Regions from separate parts of the Kosakonia beeri genome, predicted to be linked through region 4. Evidence: predicted binding sites of a transcription regulator. Region 4 holds the regulator's gene; each other region holds the start of a gene.
The links. Region 4 encodes Fur, which represses iron uptake genes when iron is present. Its sites were predicted from a motif close to ATAATAATGAGAACNACTATCAA; they were not measured.

Region 1: ACUY4S_RS03755 (TonB-dependent siderophore receptor) is a predicted target of Fur. The motif match lies at 2,708-2,730, and genes of this name have one in related genera.
Region 2: exbB (tol-pal system-associated acyl-CoA thioesterase) is a predicted target of Fur. The motif match lies at 3,279-3,301, and genes of this name have one in related genera.
Region 3: sufA (Fe-S cluster assembly scaffold SufA) is a predicted target of Fur. The motif match lies at 873-895, and genes of this name have one in related genera.

What each region holds. Positions count from the first base shown of each region.
Region 1 is NZ_CM135106.1:754,329-760,062, forward strand. Features, by position in the region: gene ACUY4S_RS03750 (hypothetical protein) at 1-153, shown strand, start outside; gene ACUY4S_RS03755 (TonB-dependent siderophore receptor) at 442-2,631, opposite strand; gene ACUY4S_RS03760 (hypothetical protein) at 2,911-3,138, opposite strand; gene ACUY4S_RS03765 (iron ABC transporter substrate-binding protein) at 3,479-4,495, shown strand; gene ACUY4S_RS03770 (ABC transporter permease) at 4,517-5,734, shown strand, end outside.
Region 2 is NZ_CM135106.1:731,435-737,168, forward strand. Features, by position in the region: gene yqhD (alcohol dehydrogenase) at 1-16, opposite strand, end outside; gene ACUY4S_RS03625 (AraC family transcriptional regulator) at 211-1,110, shown strand; gene ACUY4S_RS03630 (DedA family protein) at 1,149-1,808, opposite strand; gene metC (cystathionine beta-lyase) at 1,925-3,112, opposite strand; gene exbB (tol-pal system-associated acyl-CoA thioesterase) at 3,364-4,095, shown strand; gene exbD (TonB system transport protein ExbD) at 4,102-4,527, shown strand; gene ACUY4S_RS03650 (cytoplasmic protein) at 4,665-5,105, opposite strand; gene ACUY4S_RS03655 (hypothetical protein) at 5,098-5,502, opposite strand; gene ACUY4S_RS03660 (ESA_00282 family adhesion-associated protein) at 5,607-5,734, shown strand, end outside.
Region 3 is NZ_CM135106.1:2,836,322-2,842,055, reverse strand. Features, by position in the region: gene ACUY4S_RS13500 (alpha/beta fold hydrolase) at 1-415, opposite strand, end outside; gene sufA (Fe-S cluster assembly scaffold SufA) at 936-1,292, shown strand; gene sufB (Fe-S cluster assembly protein SufB) at 1,301-2,788, shown strand; gene sufC (Fe-S cluster assembly ATPase SufC) at 2,806-3,552, shown strand; gene sufD (Fe-S cluster assembly protein SufD) at 3,527-4,798, shown strand; gene sufS (cysteine desulfurase SufS) at 4,795-5,734, shown strand, end outside.
Region 4 is NZ_CM135106.1:3,407,785-3,413,518, forward strand. Features, by position in the region: gene pgm (phosphoglucomutase (alpha-D-glucose-1,6-bisphosphate-dependent)) at 1-1,424, opposite strand, end outside; gene seqA (replication initiation negative regulator SeqA) at 1,449-2,003, opposite strand; gene ybfF (esterase) at 2,186-2,959, shown strand; gene ybfE (LexA regulated protein) at 3,091-3,372, shown strand; gene fldA (flavodoxin FldA) at 3,537-4,067, shown strand; gene fur (ferric iron uptake transcriptional regulator) at 4,355-4,801, shown strand; gene ACUY4S_RS16220 (beta-N-acetylhexosaminidase) at 4,990-5,734, opposite strand, start outside.

The sequences.
Region 1 (5,734 bases), 2.3 Mb from region 4:
TCCGGAAAAAAAGTGACACAGCAAGAGTTAGAAGAGGCGCAATTAGCGAAGCAAAATAATCAGGTTGCGCAACAACAGCTGGAAGGCGTAAAAGCTATACAGAATGTCCCGGCAGAAAGTATCGGTCAGTCTGAAATGACAGACATGCAATAAGCTTTTGGCGTTATATCCTGTATATGATAAGGGTTATTCTTAACTGATTTGGGTAATTACGTGAGTACATCACTCGCATAATTCTGTTTCTGAATACGTTGCTTAAATATATCTTATATTATTTTAAGTCAAATATAATCGCCTTACGTATATATATTTAACTTAAGTCTGTAACTGCACAACTGCCTTTTCAGCGGGTATTTAGCTGAGGATGTCGGCTATCTTTTGTTTGGTTATTTGGGATGGTTCAGAAGGTTTGCCGCCTGTTTTTGACAGGCGGCAAAAGGCTCAGAACAGCACCGAGTAATTTAAACCAAAGGTACGCCCACGCCCTTTATAGGTATATAAACCCGCCGCGCCATACGTTGGGCTGTACAGCCCCGGCGCACGCTGGCCCCAGGCCGTGGTGTAATCCTCATCCAGCAGGTTTTCGACGCTGAAGCTCAGCTTACCCACGGGTAAGGCATAGCTGCCCAGCAGATCCACCGTGTTGTAACCGTCAATTTTCTTGCCGTCTGCGTCCGAAAGCGAGAAGGTCTGAGTGCTTTGCAGTCGCAGCGTCCAGTCGCCTGGCGCCCAGTTGATCCATGCGCTGACTTTCGATGGACTGGCGCTGTCTACTGTTAACTTCTGCCATTTACCCTCGACGCGCGTTTGCGATTTAATGGCGTTAAAGTTGGCCCCGGTGCTCCACTCGCTGTCGGTAAAGAAGTAATCCACCTGGCCTTCAACCCCGTAAATACGACGCTGATCATCTTCAATATTGATGGTCATGTCGGACTTATTGATGTTGATGGTCTTGTCCGATAACGAATAGTAACCCGCAACCTGGGTGCGCAAGTTGTCTCCGGTGTAACGCCAGCCCAGCTCCCAGGCATCCACTTTGATGCCATCCAGCTTCGAGTCGTTCACGTTGACACTGTTAAGCAGGGTGTAATGGCCGTTCGCCAGCCGGTAAGTACCGGAGCCGTAATATTTAGCCAGATCAGGGATCTCAAAGCCTTGCGAGAAGTTAAACCACAACTGCTGGCGGTCACTGACATGACCGAGGATCCCGGCATTGAACAACAGATTGTTGTAGTCCGTTTTCCCGCCGGGAACAGCATCAGCAGAGGTGGCGCGGCCAGCGGCGATGGCCTGTTGCTGGGTATAACCAACGAAATCATCAACTTTATTTTCAGTGTACTGATAACGTACGCCACCGCTTAAGGTGATGGCCGCAATGTCGTAACTGCTTTGCAGGAACGGGGCGAAGTTGGTGATGCTGTAACCCGGATAGCGCCCGACATTGTAGGCATTATCCAGCTTCATGCCACCGCTGGCCGCAGCTTTATTGAGATCGAAAAATTGCTGATTGGCGTCGAAGGTTTCGTGTTCCGCATCGACCCCCCAGGTCAGTATTAACGCATCGACAGGCTTGCTATTGATGGTCAGCTTGCCGCCGTAGAAATCGGTCTTCTGCTGCGATGCGCCAATAGAGGTGACTTTGCCGCCAGAAAGCGTCGGGAACGGATAGAACGTGAGGCTTTCATCGCGGTAATAAATCTGCGCCAGCAAATCCTGTCCCCAGAAATCGCTATTAGCGTATTGCAGGTTGATTAAGTGGCGTTCGGTACCCGGCAGGCGGTCAGAATCAAGGTTTCCCTTGTTATATGCATTCCCCGAGCCGGTCACAGCCGAGAAGTTTTCCCCGAGGAACAGGCCATGTTTACCGTCTGACTGGCTCTTGTAATACTGAGTGGTTAATTGCAACTGCTGATGGTCATCAATGTTCAGCGTGCCGGTGCCCATCACATCCAGACGATCGGAGTACTGTAAACCGGTCTGGGTGTTATCAATAATGACCTCATTGCCTTTGCCGTCATACCAGCCACCATAGCGCTGATACGCAACTGACAGGCGACCCGAGGCGTTATCATTGCCCCCGCTGACAGCCGCGGCAATATTTTCATCATGATCGTTATGGCTGTTAAAGCCGCTTTTCGTGCCGGTCTGAAATTCAAGCTGGGTATCCGGCTGACCTTTTTTGGTCACAATATTAATCAGGCCACCCGTACTGCCGCCGCCATAGAGTGAGGTTGCGCCAGAAATCACTTCAATGCGTTCAATATTAAACGGATCGATGGAGTCCAGTTGCCGGCTGTCGCTGCGTGAGGAGTTCAAACGCACGCCGTCGACCATGACCATCATCGAACGACCACGCATATTCATTCCGTAGTTTGTCCGGCCCTGGCTGCTGACATCCATGCCAGGAATAAGCTGAGCCAGCACCTCTTTTAACTCTTTACCGCCCTGAACTTGCTGTTCAATTTCCGCCTGCTCAATAACCCAGGTGGTTTGCGCCATATCGGTAATGCTGTGATTTGCCCTGCTGGCGGCGACAACCAACGTCTCTTCTTTTTGGCCCTCAGCCCAGCCTGGTGCGGAAAACATCATCAGTAAGCAGGGGTTTAAAGCCCAAAGATAGCGATGCTTCATTGTTATTCATTCCCGTGTAATCAGAAATAGTGCGGCGTTGACACTCCTTCGCGCGCAAATGGCATCACACCGTGTCATGGTAGTGATTATCGTTATGATAAGAATTATTGTTAACGTGTAAATGCTTTGTGTAAAAAACTATTACTTTAATGTGTTGATTTCCATGCTTTTTATAGGGTTTTTGGTGTGGCGAAACCGGGTCTGGCGTTATTTCCGCCCGGCAGGAAAGAAGAGGGGGAAAGCTGGCGATTGGCCTGTCGTGCAGGTTAAAAGAGAGGGTTAGCGCCTGGCTTTATTGTGCTTTTCTTTATAATCGGCAATGGCCTGATTAATGTTATCTGTGGCGAAAGTGTCGATCTGCTGGCCTTCGAAAAAGACAGCGTATTGGCCCGATTGATATTTGAATGTGAATATCTTGCCCTGGTAACGCACGCGTTTTTCTTTTACCGATAAACCCCTACTGCGCATAGCGACTTTAGCCATTGTGTCTATTTTTTTATTGCTCATGATTTTCTTACTTACCTGTGCAGGCGCTCTTGCGATGTTTATTAATCCTACTAAGTATACTGTTAATTTGCGATCCGCTAAAAGGAAAGTAAAGGGTGCGAGAGACGGGGAAGTAATAACAGATTAAATATTTCTTAAACGTTTTAAGGTTTTCTTAAGCTTAAGATAATCCTGCTATTCAAGAATAGCGTATTCATTTGTGTTTCTGTTTTTTTCTTCTATTAAATTTTGAAGTGTTATTCTTGATAATAATTCCGATTCTCATTCCATTGCCGCTGCGATTACACTCCTGGCGAGTCTGCAGACGTTCGCTATTACACCCATAAAAAAAGGAGTGATGATGAAGAATCGCTTTTTGCCTTTCTGTTCTCTTGCACTGGTTATTTCTTCCGTTTTCGTTATGTCTACTGCATCGGCGGCAAATAACGATGAAGGTATCGTTGTTTACAATGCGCAGCATGAGAATCTGACGAAATCCTGGGTTGATGAATTCACCAAAGAAACCGGGATTAAAGTCACGCTGCGTAATGGCGGCGATACGGAGCTGGGTAACCAACTGGTCCAGGAGGGCAGCGTCTCTCCGGCGGATGTCTTCCTGACTGAAAATTCTCCGGCCATGACGCTGGTGGATAATGCAAATCTGTTTGCCCCGCTGGATACCGATACGCTGAAACAGGTTCCTGCGCAATATCGCCCTGCACACGGTCGCTGGATTGGCATTGCCGCGCGCAGCACCGTGTTTGTGTACAACCCGGCCAAAATCAGCGAGGCGCAATTGCCCGCCTCACTGATGGATTTAGCTAAACCAGAATGGAAAGGCCGCTGGGCGGCTTCTCCTTCCGGGGCTGATTTCCAGGCGATTGTCAGCGCGATGCTGTCGCTAAAAGGCGAAAAAGCGACGCTTGAGTGGCTGAAAGGGATGAAAAACAACTTCACCCCGTACAAAGGAAACAGCACGGTAATGAAAGCGGTGAATGCCGGGCAGATTGATAGCGGGGTCATTTATCACTATTACTATTTTGTTGATCAGGCCAAAACGGGTGAGAACAGTAAAAATGTTCAGCTTCACTACTTCAAACATCAGGATCCGGGCGCGTTTGTCAGTATCTCCGGTGGTGGCGTACTGGCTTCCAGTAAACATCAAAAACAGGCGCAGGCGTTTATCAAATGGATCACCGGCAAGGCGGGTCAGGAGATGTTGCGAACAAACACGGCGTTTGAGTACGCGGTAGGCGTGAATTCCACCTCCAATGAGAAACTGATCCCGCTGAATAAGCTGGATGCGCCTAAAGTGGAGCCGTCGCAGCTGAACAGTAAAAAAGTCAGTGAATTGATGACCGAAGCGGGTCTGTTGTAATTCCGTTACCCTGAGCGCCTTATGTCGAGTTTAGCGTTATCATCGTCCGTCAACGCGACCCGCCGGACGATCCGCCATCGCCCGTCCGCGTTGTTGGTCTTGTTAGCTGTTTTTGTCGCCTTGCTGGCTTTGCTCCCCGTGTGCTTTGTTGTCGCCGTGGGGATCGAGACTGGATGGACGACCGTTAAGGCGCTCATCTTTCGCCCCCGCGTGGGCGAACTGATGAGCAATACTGCCTTGTTAATTTCCATCACAGTGCCTGCCTGCGTGACGCTGGGCACAGCAATGGCGTGGCTAACAGAGCGAACATCACTACCCGCCCGCAGGCTGTGGTCGGTACTGGCAGTTGCGCCGCTGGCTATTCCGGCATTTGTGCAAAGCTATGCGTGGATGAGTATTGCACCGGGTTTCAATGGCCTTGCTGCGGCGGTATTTATCTCGGTACTGGCCTATTTTCCGTTTATCTATATGCCCGTGGCAGCCGTATTGCGGCGTCTCGATCCCAGTCTGGAAGATGTTGCGGCGTCGTTGGGTACCCCGCCGTGGCAGGTTTTTTTTCGCGTCATCCTTCCGCAACTGAAACTGGCGCTCTGTGGAGGCGCGCTACTGGTTGCGCTGCACTTGCTGGCGGAATATGGCCTGTTTGTGATGATCCGTTTTGATACCTTCACGACGGCGATTTATGACCAGTTTCAGTCAACCTTTAGCGGCCCGGCAGCCAACATGTTGGCCGGCGTGCTTGCGCTCTGCTGCCTTGGTTTATTGCTGCTGGAAAGCGCTGCGCGCGGAACCGCACGCTATGCGCGTGTCGGAGCGGGCGCGCCACGGCGGCAACCCGTGCGCGTACTGGGGTGTTGCGGTGTGGCCGTGGGGCTGTTGCTGGCGGTGGGCACTGTGGTGTTATCGCTCGGCACGCCGGTTGTGGTTCTTGGCCGTTGGTTGTGGCTCGGCGGCATAGCGAACTGGCACAACGCCGATCTGTGGCTCTCGTTACACCAGACGCTCACCCTGGCGCTTAGCGGTGCGCTGATTACTACCTTTTTTGCGCTGCCCACCGCGTGGCTGGCGGTGCGCCACCCACGTCCCTTATTCCGTCTGCTAGAGGGGTGTAATTACGTTGCCAGCGCCCTGCCTGGCATTGTTGTTGCGCTGGCCTTGGTGACGGTAACCATTCATTATGCGCGGCCGATTTATCAAACCGAAGTGACGCTTTTTCTCGCCTATTTGCTGATGTTTATG
Region 2 (5,734 bases), 2.2 Mb from region 4:
GATTAAAATTATTCATTGCTCGTTCCCTTCTTAATGGGTGAAAGACAGTAGGGCAGCAGAGTGCCTGATGGGAAGTATTGTGGGCGCGGGGGGAAGAACGCTCAATGCACATTCCTGCCGATGTATTGCCTGTTTCTCTTTATGGCTGGAGAAAAAGCGTAAAAATTTGCACACTGTAGCGGTCGAAATGCCTTGCCGGAGTGGCGAAAAATGAACCGTGAATTGATTTGTCAGCAGCTTACTGAAAAAATTAAACGACTGAAAGTAAATGAAAATAAGCTCAATATTCTGCTGCCGGATATTCGCCTGATGTACGGTACACAACCGGGAACACGCACACCGGTAATGTACCAGCCCGGCATCGTTTTTCTCTTCTCTGGTCACAAAATTGGTTATATCAATGAACGCATCTTCCGTTATGACACCAACGAATACTTGCTACTGACGGTACCGCTGCCGTTCGAATGTGAGACTTTCGCTTCGCCGGAGGTACCACTGGCAGGCATCCGTTTGAACGTCGATATCCTGCAATTGCAGGAGCTGTTGATGGATATTGGCGAGGATGAACACTTTCGCCCGGATGTCGCCGCGAGCGGGATTAACTCTGCAATTTTATCAGAAGAGATCCTGTGTGCTGCCGAACGCCTGTTGGATGTGATGGAACGCCCGCTGGACGCGCGAATCCTGGGTAAGCAGATTATCCGCGAGATGCTGTATCACGTGCTGACCGGGCCGCGCGGCGGGGCGTTGCTGGCGCTGGTCAGTCGTCAGACTCACTTCAGCCTGATTAGTCGGGTATTGAAGCGCATTGAAAGCCAGTACACCGAAAATCTCAGCGTCGACCAACTGGCGGCGGAAGCCAATATGAGCGTCTCTGCGTTTCACCATAACTTTAAGTCGGTCACCAGCACGTCGCCGTTGCAGTACCTGAAAACGTACCGTTTGCATAAAGCACGCATGTTGATGGTACATGATGGTATGAAAGCGGGAGCTGCAGCCATGCGCGTGGGGTATGAGAGCCCGTCGCAGTTCAGCCGCGAATTTAAACGCTACTTTGGCCTAACGCCGGGAGAAGATGTGGCAAGAATAAGGATGATTCAGGGAAGCTAATTGGTTGTCCCTCTCCGTCAAGAAGAGGGACACATGCATCAGGCGCTGCAATACTTTTTCTTCAGAACAACCGCTACTGTGCCAACCAGCCCGGCAACCAGCAGGAACAGGGGCAGGATCATCAGAAAGGTCATGACCTGGTCTTCATGCCGTTTGACAAAGGGGATCATGCTAATGGCATAGCCCAGCGAGGTGACTACGCCGACCCACAGCAGCGCGCTCAGCCAGTTGAAGAACTGGAAGCGGCGGTTCGACAGACCAGAAATGCCCGCCATGGTTGGCAACAGCGTACGCACAAACGCCAGAAAACGCCCTGCCAGCAGCGCCAGCAAACCGTGACGGTCAAACATGCAGGTTGCGCGCTCATGATATTTGACCGGCAACTGCGATAGCCAGCTTTTCACTACCCGCGTATTGCCCAGCCATCTGCCCTGCAGATAGCTCAGCCAGCAGCCAAGGCTGGCTGCAGAGGTGAGGATAACCAGCGTCGAGACAAAATCCATGCAGCCGCGCGCGATTAACGCCCCGGCCAGCAGCAGTAAACTGTCACCCGGTAAAAATGACGCAGGAAGTAAGCCATTTTCGAGAAAAAGCGTGGCAAACATCACTAAATAAACGACACCCACAACGTGTGGATTAGCCAGCGCAGCAAAGTCGTGATGCCAGAGCGCAGCAATAATATCTTGAATAACAGCCATGGACTTTCCTGTGGTACCGCGTAGAGGAGGCTATTGTACTCCAACTCGCCAAAAACACCTTGATCCGGGGCGCAAGAAACAGAGAATTTTCTGATGCTTCGCCCCGGTCACCTGGTTTACACGATACGCTGGAAGCCCGCAGCTAAATCTTCAATTAAATCGTCAACGTTTTCTAAACCAATGTGCACCCTGACCAGCGTGCCATCAAAATCTACGCCGCCATCCGGGCGGATTGCCGCCAGTTGCTCCGGCTGGTTAGCCAGGATCAGCGACTCATAACCGCCCCAGGAATAGGCCATGCTGAAGAGGGAAAAATGGTCGAGATAGGCTGAAAGCTCGTCATGACTTAAGCGCTTATTCAATACAAACGAAAACAGGCCGCTACTACCGGTAAAGTCGCGTTTCCAGAATTCATGGCCTTTACTGCCGGGAAGGGCGGGGTGATTCACGCGCGCCACTTGCGGATGCGCGGCCAGCCATTCGGCTATTTTCAGGCTGCTTTCATGATGTTGGCGCAGGCGAACACCTAGCGTGCGTAAACCTCGGCTGGTCATATAGGCGGTGTCGGCATCGACCATTTGCCCCATCAAATAGGCATTTTCACGCAATTGTTCCCAACAGCGCGCATTAGCAACCGCTGTCCCGATCATGCCGTCAGAGTGGCCAATCAGGTACTTGGTCGCAGCCTGGATGGAAATATCGATATCAAACTCCAGCGCTTTAAACAGGATGCCTGCCGCCCAGGTGTTATCGATCATAATGATGGCCTCCGGCGCGACGCTTCTCACTGCCTGAACAATCGCCGGGACGTCGTGCACTTCCATAGTGATTGAGCCGGGTGATTCCAGGAACACCACTTTGGTATTCGGCTGGATCAGACGCACAATGCTCGACCCGATCAAGGGATCAAACCAACTGGTGGTAACGCCGAGTTTAGCGAGGATTTTGGTACTGAAATCCTGGCTCGGTTCGTAGGCGGTGTTGGTCATCAACACATGATCGCCTTGTTCGACAAACGCCAGAATGGTGTTCGCGACCGCCGCCGCCCCGCAGGGGAACAGCGCGCATCCGGCGCCGCCTTCCAGCTCGCACATCGCTTCCTGTAAAGAGAAGTGAGTCAGCGTGCCGCGGCGGCCATAAAACAGTTCGCCATTGGCGCGGTTACGCGTGGCGTGCTTTTTGGCTTCGACCGTATCGAACACCAACGAGGAGGCTCGCTGGATAACGCTATTCACCGATCCCTGCGTGTATTTTTTGCTGCGCCCTGCGTTAACCAGAGCGGTATCAAGATGCTTTGCCGTCATTATTGCTCAACCTGTTTTTATACGTCTGGATGTCCAGACTACCATGATTGCATGCCGATGCACCTGTGTTTGCAGTGTGGGTGCGAATTTTTTCTGATAAGTATTCATTAGGGCGGTTTACTGAGTAAGCGCAAAGAAAAGACTTTTCAATTCAGGCACTATGCAAATACTAATGAGAACTACTATCAATTCGACGTCGTTTTGATATGATGGCGCACAGATTTTTGTGATTTGCGTCGCGGAGAAACACAGTGGGTAATAATTTGATGCAGACGGATCTTTCCGTGTGGGGTATGTATCAGCATGCCGACATCGTGGTGAAGATTGTGATGATCGGCCTGATTCTGGCGTCCGTGGTGACGTGGGCACTTTTCTTCAGCAAAAGCGTTGAGATGATTTCGCATAAGCGTCGCCTCAAGCGCGAACAGCAACAGCTGGCTGAAGCTCGCTCTCTGGATCAGGCAAGCGAAATCGCGACGGCTTTCCACGCGAAAAGCCTGAGTACACTGTTGATTAACGAAGCCCAGAATGAGCTGGAGTTGTCTGCGGGCAGTGAAGATAACGAAGGGATCAAAGAGCGTACCGGTTTCCGTCTCGAACGCCGTGTCGCCGCCACTGGCCGCTATATGGGGCGTGGTAACGGTTATCTGGCCACTATCGGCGCAATTTCTCCATTTATTGGTCTGTTCGGTACCGTGTGGGGCATCATGAACAGCTTTATCGGTATTGCGCAGACGCAAACGACTAACCTCGCTGTTGTCGCGCCGGGGATTGCCGAAGCCCTGCTGGCAACCGCTATTGGCCTGGTTGCTGCCATCCCGGCAGTGGTCATTTATAACCTCTTCGCTCGCATGATCGGCAGTTATAAAGCCACTCTTGGCGATGTTGCCGCGCAGGTTCTGCTGCTGCAAAGCCGCGATCTTGATCTGGCCGCCAGCAATGCGCAGCCGGTTCGTACCGCCCAGAAATTACGTGTAGGTTAATGCGTTATGGCAATGCGTCTTAATGAAAACCTGGACGATAACGGCGAAATGCATGAAATCAACGTAACGCCGTTTATCGACGTTATGTTAGTGCTGCTGATTATCTTTATGGTGGCCGCGCCGCTTGCCACGGTTGATGTCAAAGTGAACCTGCCGGCATCTTCCAGCCAGCCGCAGCCGCGTCCGGAAAAACCGGTTTACCTCTCCGTCAAAGCGGATAACAGCATGTTTATTGGTAATGATCCGGTGACGGATGAAACCATGATCACCGCGTTAAACACGCTGACGGAAGGGAAGAAAGACACCACCATCTTCTTCCGCGCGGACAAAACCGTGGACTACGAAACAATGATGAAGGTGATGGATACTCTGCATCAGGCGGGTTATCTGAAAATTGGTCTGGTAGGCGAAGAAGTCGCGAAAGCGAAGTAACCTGCTTCGGGCAATCTGAAAAGCTGGCGTAAGCCAGCTTTTTTTATGCCTGCCATCCTGTGGCTGGACTGTAATGACAGTCATCGTAGGAAGGAATTTATATAAGCTGGGATGGCTGAAACAGAGGTGTTGAGAATTTACTTATTATCTGGCGTTTTCCTGGCGATCGCTTCGTCCAGCGCGACGGTCGAAACGCTGGAGGTTCGGTACTCACCGTCGCTCAGCTTACGGCTCAGGCGTAGTGTGGCAGCCTCACGACCGACAATATACTGGTAGTTGGCTTCAAGGCGCGCCATGATTTTGTCCCGCAGTTCGGGCTTCTGCTCAATGATGGCATCGATGACTGCGCCATAAATCTCTTCTTTAACCTGTAGCGGGTAGATCTCCCGGCGGTTTTGCCACTTCAGGCGTACCAGCGCGGCAGGGATTGAAACCAGCTCCTGGGCAATACGATCGATAGTGGTATTCTTATCCCGGACCAGTGCTTCTATATTTTGCTTTAAGATAAATTCATCGCTATTTCTGTCATCTAAAGTCAAATAGACATTATTATTATCGACATCTTTCACGTTATTCATCCCCAAGTTTATAAAACATAGGCGTATCTTTTTCGCGGGTAATCAGGTTAAGCCAAATCTCATTGCCGGCTTCATTAATTTCTTGCGTTTTCGCGTTAATTATTTGACTTAATGTCTGGGCATCAATCTCGCCTTCAGCTTGTAAGTCATTAAGCATACGGGCAAATGTCTCGATTTTTACCACGCGAAATAGCCGGTCTTTTATATGACGATCGCGTTCTTCGAGTAACATATTTCTGGACTGCCCGGTAGAGCTGACATTCGCCAATATTTGGCTGGCATGTTCAGAGAGCGTTCTTTTTCCCTGAGCTAAATTAGCCTCTTTTTCTTCTTCCCCTGGCTTGGTTTCAACGGCGGAAATGTGAAATCGTGCCGGGACAAGATTCTCGGGAAGCATTTCTAATATCCTTTTAATATCAACAAGGAAGGGTTAAGGCAGGCGTGAGGTTCGTTGACAATATCATGGCGCAATTTTAAAATCAAAAAAAATGGAGCCAGCTCATGAACAGTATTTTTTATTCTGTCATTTTATTATTACTGCTAACGGGCGGGGTACTTTTATTGATGCGCGAGTACAATAAAGTCCCTCCCCGAAGTGAAATTGACAATCCGCCCTCACTGATTCCCCC
Region 3 (5,734 bases), 570 kb from region 4:
TCGGTGCCGGTATAGCCCCGGTGACGTTGATTGCATTGAGCATCATGAAGTATTGATCTCTCGCTGCCTGCGTTTCATCGCCGATGAACGTATCGAATAGCATCAACGCTCTGACCCTTTCAGGTGCCGCGGCTGCCAGTTCGGCACCCCACATGCCGCCAACGGATAAGCCGACCACCGCGAACTGCTCAATACCCAGCGAATCCATTAATGCCAGATGATCGCGGGCGATATCCGCCATCGATGAGACCGATTCGGGCAGGGCGGGTGATTCGCCATGACCCCATAAATCGCTGGCGATTACGCGAAAATGGCTCGCCAGTGCATCAATCTGCGGCGACCACATAGACTTATCAAACAGATAGCTGTGGCCCAGTAAAACGGGAAATCCTGCACCTGTATCTGAATACGACATTTTTAGCTGCGTCTTCACTCATACTCTCCTTGCGCTATAGAGCCCTCGCGTGGGCACGGATTTTAATCAGCCACATCATAGCTGAGATGCTCACCTACGGTGAAGGAGGCAAAATCCCATTCTGCCAGCCAGGTTTTTGAATTAACGCACCGGGAATGGCGGAGTAAGGATGCGAGGTATGTCCTTGATTCCCGGTTTTGTGATGCAGCTAACTTTTTGATTACTGACTAACTTTTTGATTCAAAGAATTTTTCAACTCCTATCTCAAAAATAGGTATTGCCTATACATCTTTTCTTTTTTAACCGCTTGCTCATGGCTGGCCGTTTAAAGTCATTATTTATCAATTTATTAAACAATTTTTCACTTGTCTGTAAAGCCATTCAGCAGGGTCTATGCTTATAGCAAGTGCCGAAAAAAGGGGCATCGGCGGAATAACCCTTCGGAAAAGAGGTTGAAGTGATAATCATTATCACTAACATAGCGTTATGCCCTTCTGATCTGCTGATGTGAGGTAAAGCGATGGAATCATTTAATCCGGAAGATTTTGCATGGCGCGGGCTCACCATGACGCCTGCTGCTGCAGAACATATTCGTGCTCTGGCTGCGAAACAGGCGGGTGTGCTTGGCGTGCGGCTTGGTATTAAACAGACCGGCTGCGCCGGGTTTGGCTATGTGCTCGATACAGTGACCGAGCCCAGTGCCGATGATTTGCTGTATGAATCTGACGGCGCGCGTCTTTATGTGCCCCTCCAGGCCATGCCGTTTATCGATGGCACCGAAGTGGACTACGTGCGCGAAGGCTTAAATCAGATCTTCAAATTTCATAACCCAAAAGCTCAGCACGAATGCGGCTGCGGCGAAAGTTTTGGGGTATAGGCGGTACTATGTCTCGTAATACTGAAGCAACAGATGATGTCAAAATCTGGACCGGCGGCAACCTCAACTACAAAGAGGGTTTTTTCACCCGCCTGACGACCGATGAGCTGGCCAAAGGCATCAACGAAGAGGTTGTGCGGGCGATCTCGGCCAAGCGTAACGAGCCGGAGTGGATGCTCGAATTTCGCCTGAACGCGTTCCACGCCTGGCTGGAGATGGAAGAGCCGCACTGGCTGAAAGCCCACTACGACAAACTGGATTACCAGGATTACAGCTACTACTCGGCCCCGTCGTGTGGCAACTGCGATGACACCTGTGCTTCGCAACCCGGCGCCGTTCAGCAGACGAATGCCAACGCCTGGTTAACCGAAGAAGTGGAAGAAGCGTTTAACCAGTTGGGTGTACCGGTTCGCGAAGGGAAAGAAGTGGCGGTAGACGCCATTTTTGACTCCGTTTCGGTGGCAACCACCTACCGTGAAAAACTGTCGGAACAGGGGATTATCTTTTGCTCCTTTGGCGAGGCGATCCACGATCATCCGGACCTGGTAAAGAAATACCTTGGCACGGTCGTGCCCTCAAACGACAACTTCTTCGCGGCGCTGAATGCAGCAGTGGCCTCGGACGGTACCTTTATCTACATCCCGAAAGGGGTGCGCTGCCCAATGGAGCTGTCGACCTATTTTCGCATTAATGCAGAAAAAACGGGCCAGTTCGAACGTACCATCCTTGTGGCCGATGAAGGCAGCTACGTCAGTTATATCGAAGGCTGCTCTGCGCCGGTGCGCGACAGTTACCAACTGCACGCGGCGGTGGTGGAAGTGATTATCCACAAAGATGCCGAAGTGAAGTACTCAACGGTGCAAAACTGGTTCCCAGGTGACAATAACACCGGCGGTATCCTCAACTTTGTGACTAAGCGCGCGCTGTGTGAGGGCGACAACAGCAAGATGTCGTGGACGCAGTCTGAAACCGGTTCGGCCATTACCTGGAAATACCCGAGCTGCATTCTGCGTGGTGATAACTCGATTGGCGAGTTCTTCTCCGTAGCGCTGACCAGTGGACATCAGCAGGCCGACACCGGCACCAAAATGATCCACATCGGTAAAAACACCAAATCGACGATTATTTCGAAAGGGATCTCGGCCGGACACAGCCAGAACAGTTATCGCGGCCTGGTGAAAATCATGCCGACGGCCACCAATGCCCGTAATTTTACCCAGTGTGACTCCATGCTGATTGGCCCCGACAGCGGCGCACATACGTTCCCTTATGTTGAGTGCCGCAATAATAGCGCGCAGCTGGAGCACGAAGCGACCACATCACGTATTGGTGAAGATCAACTGTTCTACTGCCTGCAACGTGGCATCAGCGAAGATGACGCGATCTCAATGATTGTTAACGGCTTCTGTAAAGACGTGTTCTCTGAGCTGCCGCTGGAGTTTGCCGTCGAAGCGCAAAAATTGCTGGCTATCAGCCTTGAACACAGCGTCGGTTAAGGATTAAGGGACAATAAATGTTAAGTATTAAAGATTTGCAGGTGAGTGTTGAAGATAAAGAGATCCTGCGTGGTCTGAGTCTGGAGGTTCGCCCTGGGGAAGTGCATGCCATCATGGGGCCGAATGGCTCCGGCAAGAGCACGCTTTCGGCAACGCTGGCCGGGCGTGAAGATTATGAAGTTGTTAGCGGCAGCGTGGCGTTTAAAGGCAAAGATCTGCTTGCGCTTTCACCGGAAGACCGGGCAGGCGAAGGCGTGTTTATGGCTTTTCAATATCCGGTCGAGATCCCCGGCGTCAGCAACCAGTTTTTCCTGCAAACGGCGCTCAATGCGGTGCGTAAATATCGCGGCGAAGAGGCCCTGGATCGTTTTGACTTTCAGGATCTTATGGAAGACAAAATTAAGCTGCTGAAAATGCCGGAAGATTTGTTAACCCGCTCGGTAAACGTGGGTTTCTCTGGCGGTGAGAAGAAGCGCAATGACATTCTGCAAATGGCGGTACTGGAGCCGGATCTGTGCATTCTGGATGAAACCGACTCGGGGCTGGATATTGATGCGCTGAAAATTGTTGCCGACGGCGTAAATGCGCTACGCGATGAGAAGCGGGCTTTTATTATCGTTACGCACTACCAGCGGATCCTTGATTACATCAAACCCGACTTTGTGCATGTGTTGTATCAGGGGCGCATTGTGAAATCGGGCGACTTCACCCTGGTTAAGCAACTGGAGGAGCAGGGCTATGGCTGGCTTACCGAACAGCAGTAACGCACTGCAGCAGTGGCATCACCTGTTTGAAAAGCAGGGCGGTACCCGCTCCGACATCGCGCAGCAACACCTGCAACAGCTGCTGCGACTGGGGCTACCGACGCGCAAACAGGAAAACTGGAAATACACGCCGCTTGATGGCTTGCTGAACAGCCAGTTTGTGGCGACGACGGCCCCCGTCAACGCGCAACAGCTTGCAGCACTGGCCTTGCCGGTGGAGGCCATACGGCTGGTGTTTATCGATGGTGAGTTTAACGCCGCCTTAAGTGATGATACTGCTGGTTCCGGTTTCGACGTGTCGTTTGTGGATGCGCGGCAGAATTTGCCTGCACCGGTACAGCCAGAAGTGTTCCTGCATTTAACGGAAAGCCTGGCGCAGGGCGTGACCTGGATTAAGGTGGCACGTGATCAACGGCCTTCTAAGCCGTTGCTCTTAATGCATATCACTCAGGGCGTGGCGGGTGAGGAGATGAACACCGCGCACTATCGCCACCATCTGGAACTGGCGCAGGGTGCGGAGGCGACAATCTATGAGCACTATGTCAGCCTCAACGCGCAGCCGCATTTTACCGGTTCGCGCCTGACAATGAACGTTGCGGCCAATGCGCACTTGCACCACGTCAAACTGGCGTTTGAAAACCCGGTGAGTTACCACTTTGCGCACAACGATATCTGGCTGACGGATGACGGTTCTGCAGAGAGCCACAGTTTTCTGCTGGGGGGCGCGGTGTTGCGCCATAACACCAGTACGCAACTGAATGGCGAAAACACGCAACTCAATATCAATAGCCTGGCAATGCCGGTGAAAACGGAAGTCTGCGACACCCGCACCTGGCTGGAGCACAACAAAGGCTACTGTAACAGCCGCCAGTTACATAAAACCATTGTCAGCGATAAAGGCCGGGCAGTGTTTAACGGCCTGATAAATGTGGCACAGCACGCCATTAAAACCGATGGGCAGATGACCAACAACAACTTGCTGCTTGGGCGTCTGGCGGAAGTGGACACCAAGCCACAACTGGAAATTTACGCCGACGACGTGAAATGCAGCCACGGTGCCACCATTGGCCGAATTGACGATGAGCAGATGTTTTACCTGCGCTCGCGCGGTATTGATCAGCAGGCGGCGCAGCAAATGATTATCCATGCCTTTGCCGCAGAGCTGACAGAAGCTATCCGCGACGAAGCGCTGAAACAACAGGTGCTGGCGCGTATCAGCCAGCGCCTTGCAGGGGGCGTAGCATGAGTTTTCCCGTTAACAACGTGCGTGCCGATTTCCCGGTGCTGCAGCGTGAAGTGAACGGATTGCCGCTGGCGTATCTTGACAGTGCCGCCAGCGCGCAAAAACCGAATCAGGTCATTGACGCGGAAGCGGAGTTTTTCCGCCACGGCTATGCGGCAGTCCACCGCGGCATTCACACCCTGAGCGCTGAAGCCACACAGCGTATGGAGAATATTCGTGTGCAGGCGGCGGCATTTCTCAATGCCCGCTTGCCGGAAGAACTGGTGTTTGTGCGTGGCACGACTGAGGGCATCAACCTGGTAGCGAACAGCTGGGGGAACAGCCAGGTTCGCGCGGGGGATAACATCATCATTACCGCGATGGAGCACCACGCCAATATTGTGCCATGGCAAATGCTGTGTGAGCGGGTGGGCGCGCAGTTACGCGTGCTCCCGCTGAACCAGGATGGCACATTACAACTGGAAGTGCTGCCGACATTGCTTGACGAGCGCACCCGCTTACTGGCGGTTACGCATGTGTCTAACGTGCTCGGTACCGAAAACCCGGTGGCGGAGATCATTGCCGCTGCGCATCAGTTCGGGGCGAAAGTGCTGGTGGATGGCGCGCAGGCGGTAATGCATCATCCTGTCGATGTACAGGCGCTGGATTGTGATTTTTATGTCTTTTCGGGTCATAAGCTCTATGGCCCAACGGGCATTGGTGTGCTGTATGTCAAAGAGGCGATCCTCAATGATATGCCACCGTGGGAAGGCGGCGGCGCCATGATCGCCACAGTTAGCCTGACCGAAGGCACGACCTGGGCAAAAGCACCATGGCGTTTTGAAGCAGGCACGCCCAATACTGGCGGGATCATCGGACTGGGGGCGGCCCTTGATTATGTAACGGCGCTGGGGCTAGACGCGATTGGTGAGTATGAGCAAACGTTAATGCACTATGCCT
Region 4 (5,734 bases):
CCTGCCAGCGTGCTGGCGCTGACCATTTCTGGTGACAGTTTAGACAGCGCGGCTTTCTGCGCAGAAGTGGCGCTGGCGCCCAGACGGTTGTAACTTGGCGCACCAAAACGTGCGGCCAGTTCATCGTAATGCTGCTGCGGGTTTTTCCCGGTGACGGCGGTGATTTCCGCAGCCAGCAGGCACATGATGATGCCGTCTTTATCGGTCGACCAGGGGGTGCCGTCAAAACGCAGGAACGAGGCCCCTGCGCTCTCTTCGCCGCCGAAACCAAAGCTGCCGTCAAACAGGCCATCCACGAACCATTTGAAGCCAACCGGCACTTCCACCAGCTTACGGCCGAGGTCATTCACCACACGATCAATCATGGCCGAGGAAACCAGCGTTTTACCCACCGCGACGTCTTTGCCCCACTGCGGGCGATGCTGGAACAGGTAGTTGATTGCCACTGCCAGGTAGTGGTTAGGATTCATCAGGCCCGCCGGGGTAACGATGCCATGACGGTCATAATCCGGATCGTTGGCAAACGCCAGGTCGAACTTATCGCGTAGCGCCAGCAACCCAGCCATTGCAGACTCAGAGGAGCAATCCATACGGATCACACCGTCTTTGTCCAGGTGCATAAAACGGAATGTCTGATCAACCTGGTCGTTTACCAGAGTCAGATCCAGCTTGTAATGCTCTGCAATGCGTTTCCAGTACTCAATACCGGAACCACCGAGCGGATCGACGCCGAGTTTCAGACCGGCTTTCTGGATAGCGGCCATATCGACGATATCTGCCAGCCCTTCGATAAACGGCTGCACCAGATCTTTTTCGGTCACATGACCAGACACCAGCGCGGCATCCAGTGAAATGCGTTTGACGCCTTTCAAACCATCAGCCAGCAAGGCATTGGCACGATCTTCCACCACTTTGGTGACATTGGTATCAGCCGGACCGCCATTTGGCGGGTTGTATTTGATGCCACCATCTTCCGGCGGGTTGTGGGACGGGGTAATGACAATGCCGTCCGCCTGCGCGCCGCCGTTTTTGTTATGTACCAGGATAGCATTGGAAATGGCAGGCGTCGGGGTAAAGCCGTTGTTTTCCTGCACCACAACATCTACACCGTTGGCTGTCAGCACTTCGAGCACGGAGATAAAAGCAGGTTCAGACAGTGCGTGAGTATCTTTACCCACATAGCACGGCCCGGTAATACCATTTTTCGCGCGCTCTTCAGCAATCGCCTGCGCGATGGCCAGAATATGCGGTTCGTTAAAGCTGTGGCGACCTGCGCTGCCACGGTGACCGGACGTGCCGAATTTCACCGCATGTTCTGAATTACCAATTTCAGGTTTCAGCACATAGTACTGCGCCGTAAGTTGAGCGACGTTAATCAAATCGCCCTGTTGTGCAGGTTGCCCCGCGCGTGGGTGGTTAGCCATTGCCTGGTCCTTTCAATGCAAGGATTAAATTGTGCCGCAAACTTTCTCAATCAATTCCGCCGGGAATTGCATTGACTGCATGATATGTTCGATCATGCTGCATTTACGGCCCGTATTGGTGTTGGTTATGACCCAATAAGGGGTATTCGGCACCTGTTTCGGCTTGGTCTGGTTGCCGCTCTGAAGCAAAGTCTGCTCATTCGCAGCAAAGTATACGCGGGTGCGCCCATGCAGAGACTCGGTGGATTCCGTAAACCCCTTGTCATCCAGTAAGTAGAGTGTAGACAGCACCAGCAGGAAACGATTCACCGCCTTTTTCTGTTCGGCGTACTCATCAGACAGCAGCAGCTCACGCACGGCGCGGACTTTATCTTTGGCGGTGTTTGCCGGTTTAACCCCTTCAACGGTACTGACCGTACGCGTCTCTTTTACCGGCGCAGGCTGTAACTGCGATGGGGACTGGGCAACGGCGGAAAATTTCAACATGCGCCGTAAAATGTCGGATGCACTCTCACCAATATGCTTTGTGTGGCTGGCAATATACGTGTAGAGCTCATCATCAACTTCGATCGTTTTCATCTTAATCCAGTGCGATATCTAATCTGAATACAAGTGTTGGGATTATAAAGTGAAATCTCAACAGCGGATAGCGTCAAACCAGGGTAGCGGCAAAACTCAGACGATTTCTGAACCTTGCAGCAGGGCGGCAGAATGTTCAACATAATAACCTAACCCGCTTGAGTGAAAAAAAGAACTTTGCCATGAAATTGAATACACGCGCGCTAACTGCACAACATCCGCACAACAATTCTCCTGTTGTCCTTGTTCATGGTCTGTTTGGCAGCCTGGATAACCTTGGCATACTCGCCCGAGACCTGGTTCAGGACCATGACGTATTGCAGGTGGATATGCGCAACCACGGCCTTTCTCCCCGCTCAGACGAGATGAACTACCCGGCGATGGCGCAGGATCTGCGAGATACGCTCGACGCTCATCAGATCGAGAAAGCCACTTTCATTGGTCACTCTATGGGCGGCAAAGCGGTAATGGCACTCACCGCGCTGGCGCCAGAACGCATCGACCAGTTGGTGGCAATTGATATTGCGCCCGTTAATTATAACGTACGCCGTCATGATGAGATTTTTGCCGCCATTAACGCCGTCAGCGAGGCGCACGTCACCACACGCCAGCAAGCCACAGCGATAATGCGTGAAGTCATTAACGAAGAAGGTGTGATTCAGTTTCTGCTGAAATCCTTTGCCGACGGGAAGTGGCGCTTCAACGTACCGGTACTGTGGGATCAATATTCGCAGATTGTCGGTTGGGAAAACGTCCCGGCGTGGGAGAAACCCGCGCTGTTTGTTCGCGGCGGCAACTCACCTTATGTGACCGAAGCATACCGCGACGCGCTGCTGGCGCAATTCCCACAGGCGCGGGCGCATGTTATTGCAGGCGCGGGCCACTGGGTGCATGCAGAGAAACCCGATGCGGTTATGCGCGCAATCCGTCGTTATCTCGCTGAAAAGGCAAACTGATTAAAAAGGCGGCGACCGGTCGTTTGAACGCGCCCGGTCGTTGGCGTGCCCGTTGTGCTGATGTATGATGGCGCGCTATTCAGCCCGGGCTACGACCCGATTGCTTGTATTTCCCGTAGTATGCTTAAACCATGGCTAAAGAACAAACGGACCGTACGACCCTAGATCTGTTCGCGAATGAGCGTCGCCCGGGACGACCGAAGACTAACCCGCTCGCGCGTGATGAACAGTTGCGCATCAATAAACGCAATCAGCTAAAACGCGATAAAGTTCGCGGGCTTAAACGCGTCGAATTGAAACTGAACGTTGAGGCGGTAGACGCCCTCAATGAGCTGGCGGACGCCCGTAATATGAGCCGCAGCGAGCTTATCGAAGAGATGCTGCTTACGCAGCTGCAGGCCTTGCGCGAATAACGAATCCTCCGAATCATCACCTTTATTCATACTTTCATGTGGCATACAGTGCAGTCCGTGGCGATAGCAGTTTCCGCGCACTTCCCTGTTCTGCTATGATTGCCCTTATCTGTGGGCTAAACGCCACCACCATACTCATTAAGTTTCAAGAGGTTATTTTACTCATGGCAATTACAGGCATTTTCTTCGGCAGCGACACTGGCAACACTGAAAATATCGCCAAAATGATTCAGAAACAGCTTGGTAAAGACGTTGCTGATGTTCATGACATTGCCAAGAGCAGCAAAGAAGATCTCGAAGGCTATGACATTCTGCTGCTTGGCATTCCGACCTGGTACTATGGTGAAGCGCAGTGCGACTGGGATGATTTCTTCCCGACGCTGGAAGAAGTGGATTTCAACGGCAAGTTAGTCGCCCTGTTCGGTTGCGGCGACCAGGAAGATTATGCCGAATACTTCTGCGATGCGCTGGGCACCATTCGCGACATTATCGAGCCACGCGGCGCAACTATCGTCGGTCACTGGCCAACGGCGGGTTACCATTTCGAAGCCTCTAAAGGCCTGGTGGATGACGATCACTTCGTCGGGCTGGCAATTGATGAAGACAGGCAGCCAGAACTGACCGCAGAGCGTGTCGAAAAATGGGTAAAACAAGTTTCTGAAGAGCTGCACCTGGACGACATCATCAACGCCTGATGATAATGGTGCAACCTGTAGGTTGCACCGTATTAATAGGTAAAAGCGATGGAAATAATTGCTACAAATTTTTAACTTTTTCCTTCATCGCTGTACAATAAGCCCTGCTAAAGTGGCCTCGCCGCAAGGAGTTTGTTGGCGAGACCACGTTTTAAAAGCTTACTTTACTTGAGGGCTTGCAGTTTTCATTTAGGCATGGCAGTTCTATAATGAGACGCATTATCCCAGGTGCATTCCTATAACTTCCGCTAAGGAAGTGAATCGTATAGCAACAGGACAGATTCCGCATGACTGACAACAATACCGCATTAAAGAAGGCCGGCCTGAAAGTCACGCTTCCTCGGTTAAAAATCCTGGAAGTGCTTCAGGAACCGGATAACCATCATGTCAGTGCGGAAGATTTATACAAACGACTGATCGACATGGGCGAAGAGATCGGCCTGGCCACTGTTTACCGTGTGTTAAACCAGTTCGATGACGCCGGGATTGTGACCCGTCACAATTTCGAAGGCGGTAAGTCCGTTTTTGAACTGACCCAACAGCATCACCACGATCACCTGATTTGCCTCGATTGCGGCAAAGTGATTGAATTTAGTGACGATTCCATTGAAGCGCGCCAGCGCGAAATTGCCGCCAAACACGGCATTCGTCTGACGAATCACAGTCTCTACCTTTATGGCCACTGCGCCGAAGGTGACTGCCGCGAAGATGAACACGCGCACGACGCGAAATAATCGTTCTTCTTACTCTGAGCCAACCTGACGGTTGGCTTTTTTTTGCCTGTTAAACGCCCCTGGATGACACTGCGCTTTCCCGACCGGGAAAACGAAACGTAACACGCGGCCTTCACCGGGAACCGTGTTTATGCGGGAATAAAAAAGCCCGACATGCTTTCGCTGCCGGGCCGGATAATAAGCCTCAACTAGGCTTTGATGCTATCCACGCGGCTCGTGCGCTTACCGTCCGGGCTGGTGGTACGCACGCGTATTTCCCCGCTCACCTGCGGACGTGCCTTATCGTTATAACGCAGCCACTGTTTACCCCCGTCGGTAGAGTATTCCACCACCATTCCAGGGAAACTGGTGTTGGCTTCAAGCACGCCACCTACGACGCGCGCGCCAGGTACCGGCAGGCGGTAATGCACACCCGCTTTCTCCATTTTTGCCAGTTCACGATGCCCTAACAGATTAGCAAAACGCATCCAGTCTTTATCCAGTGCTTTCACATCGACAAGGTGTGTCTCACCGCCTTTGTACTCGCGCCCTGCTTTGTAGTCCTGCTCCCATGCAGCACGGTGCCATGCGCGCTCGGCGACAGAAACCAGTCGTGGATAGATCATGTACTCCATCTGAGCGTCGGTACGTACTACCTCACTCCACAACTGCGCAGAAAGGCCATAAGCGCCTGGCCACGGCTTATCGGATTTCGCACTAAACGGATTACCATCACGATCAACAGAGGTTTCTGCGTTTTGTGGCATGTTGTCCGGCGCGAAGCTGAAGATCTTACGCTCATCACTGAAACGCGTGCCCCAGTAATAGCCACTCTCTTGCGGGTTCACTTCATACGGGAAGTCAAGATAGACGTAATCCGGGTTGGAGACAATGACACGGAAGCCCTTGTTGGCCCAGTCATTAACCGAGTCGAACCCGCCCCAGTAGAGCGTA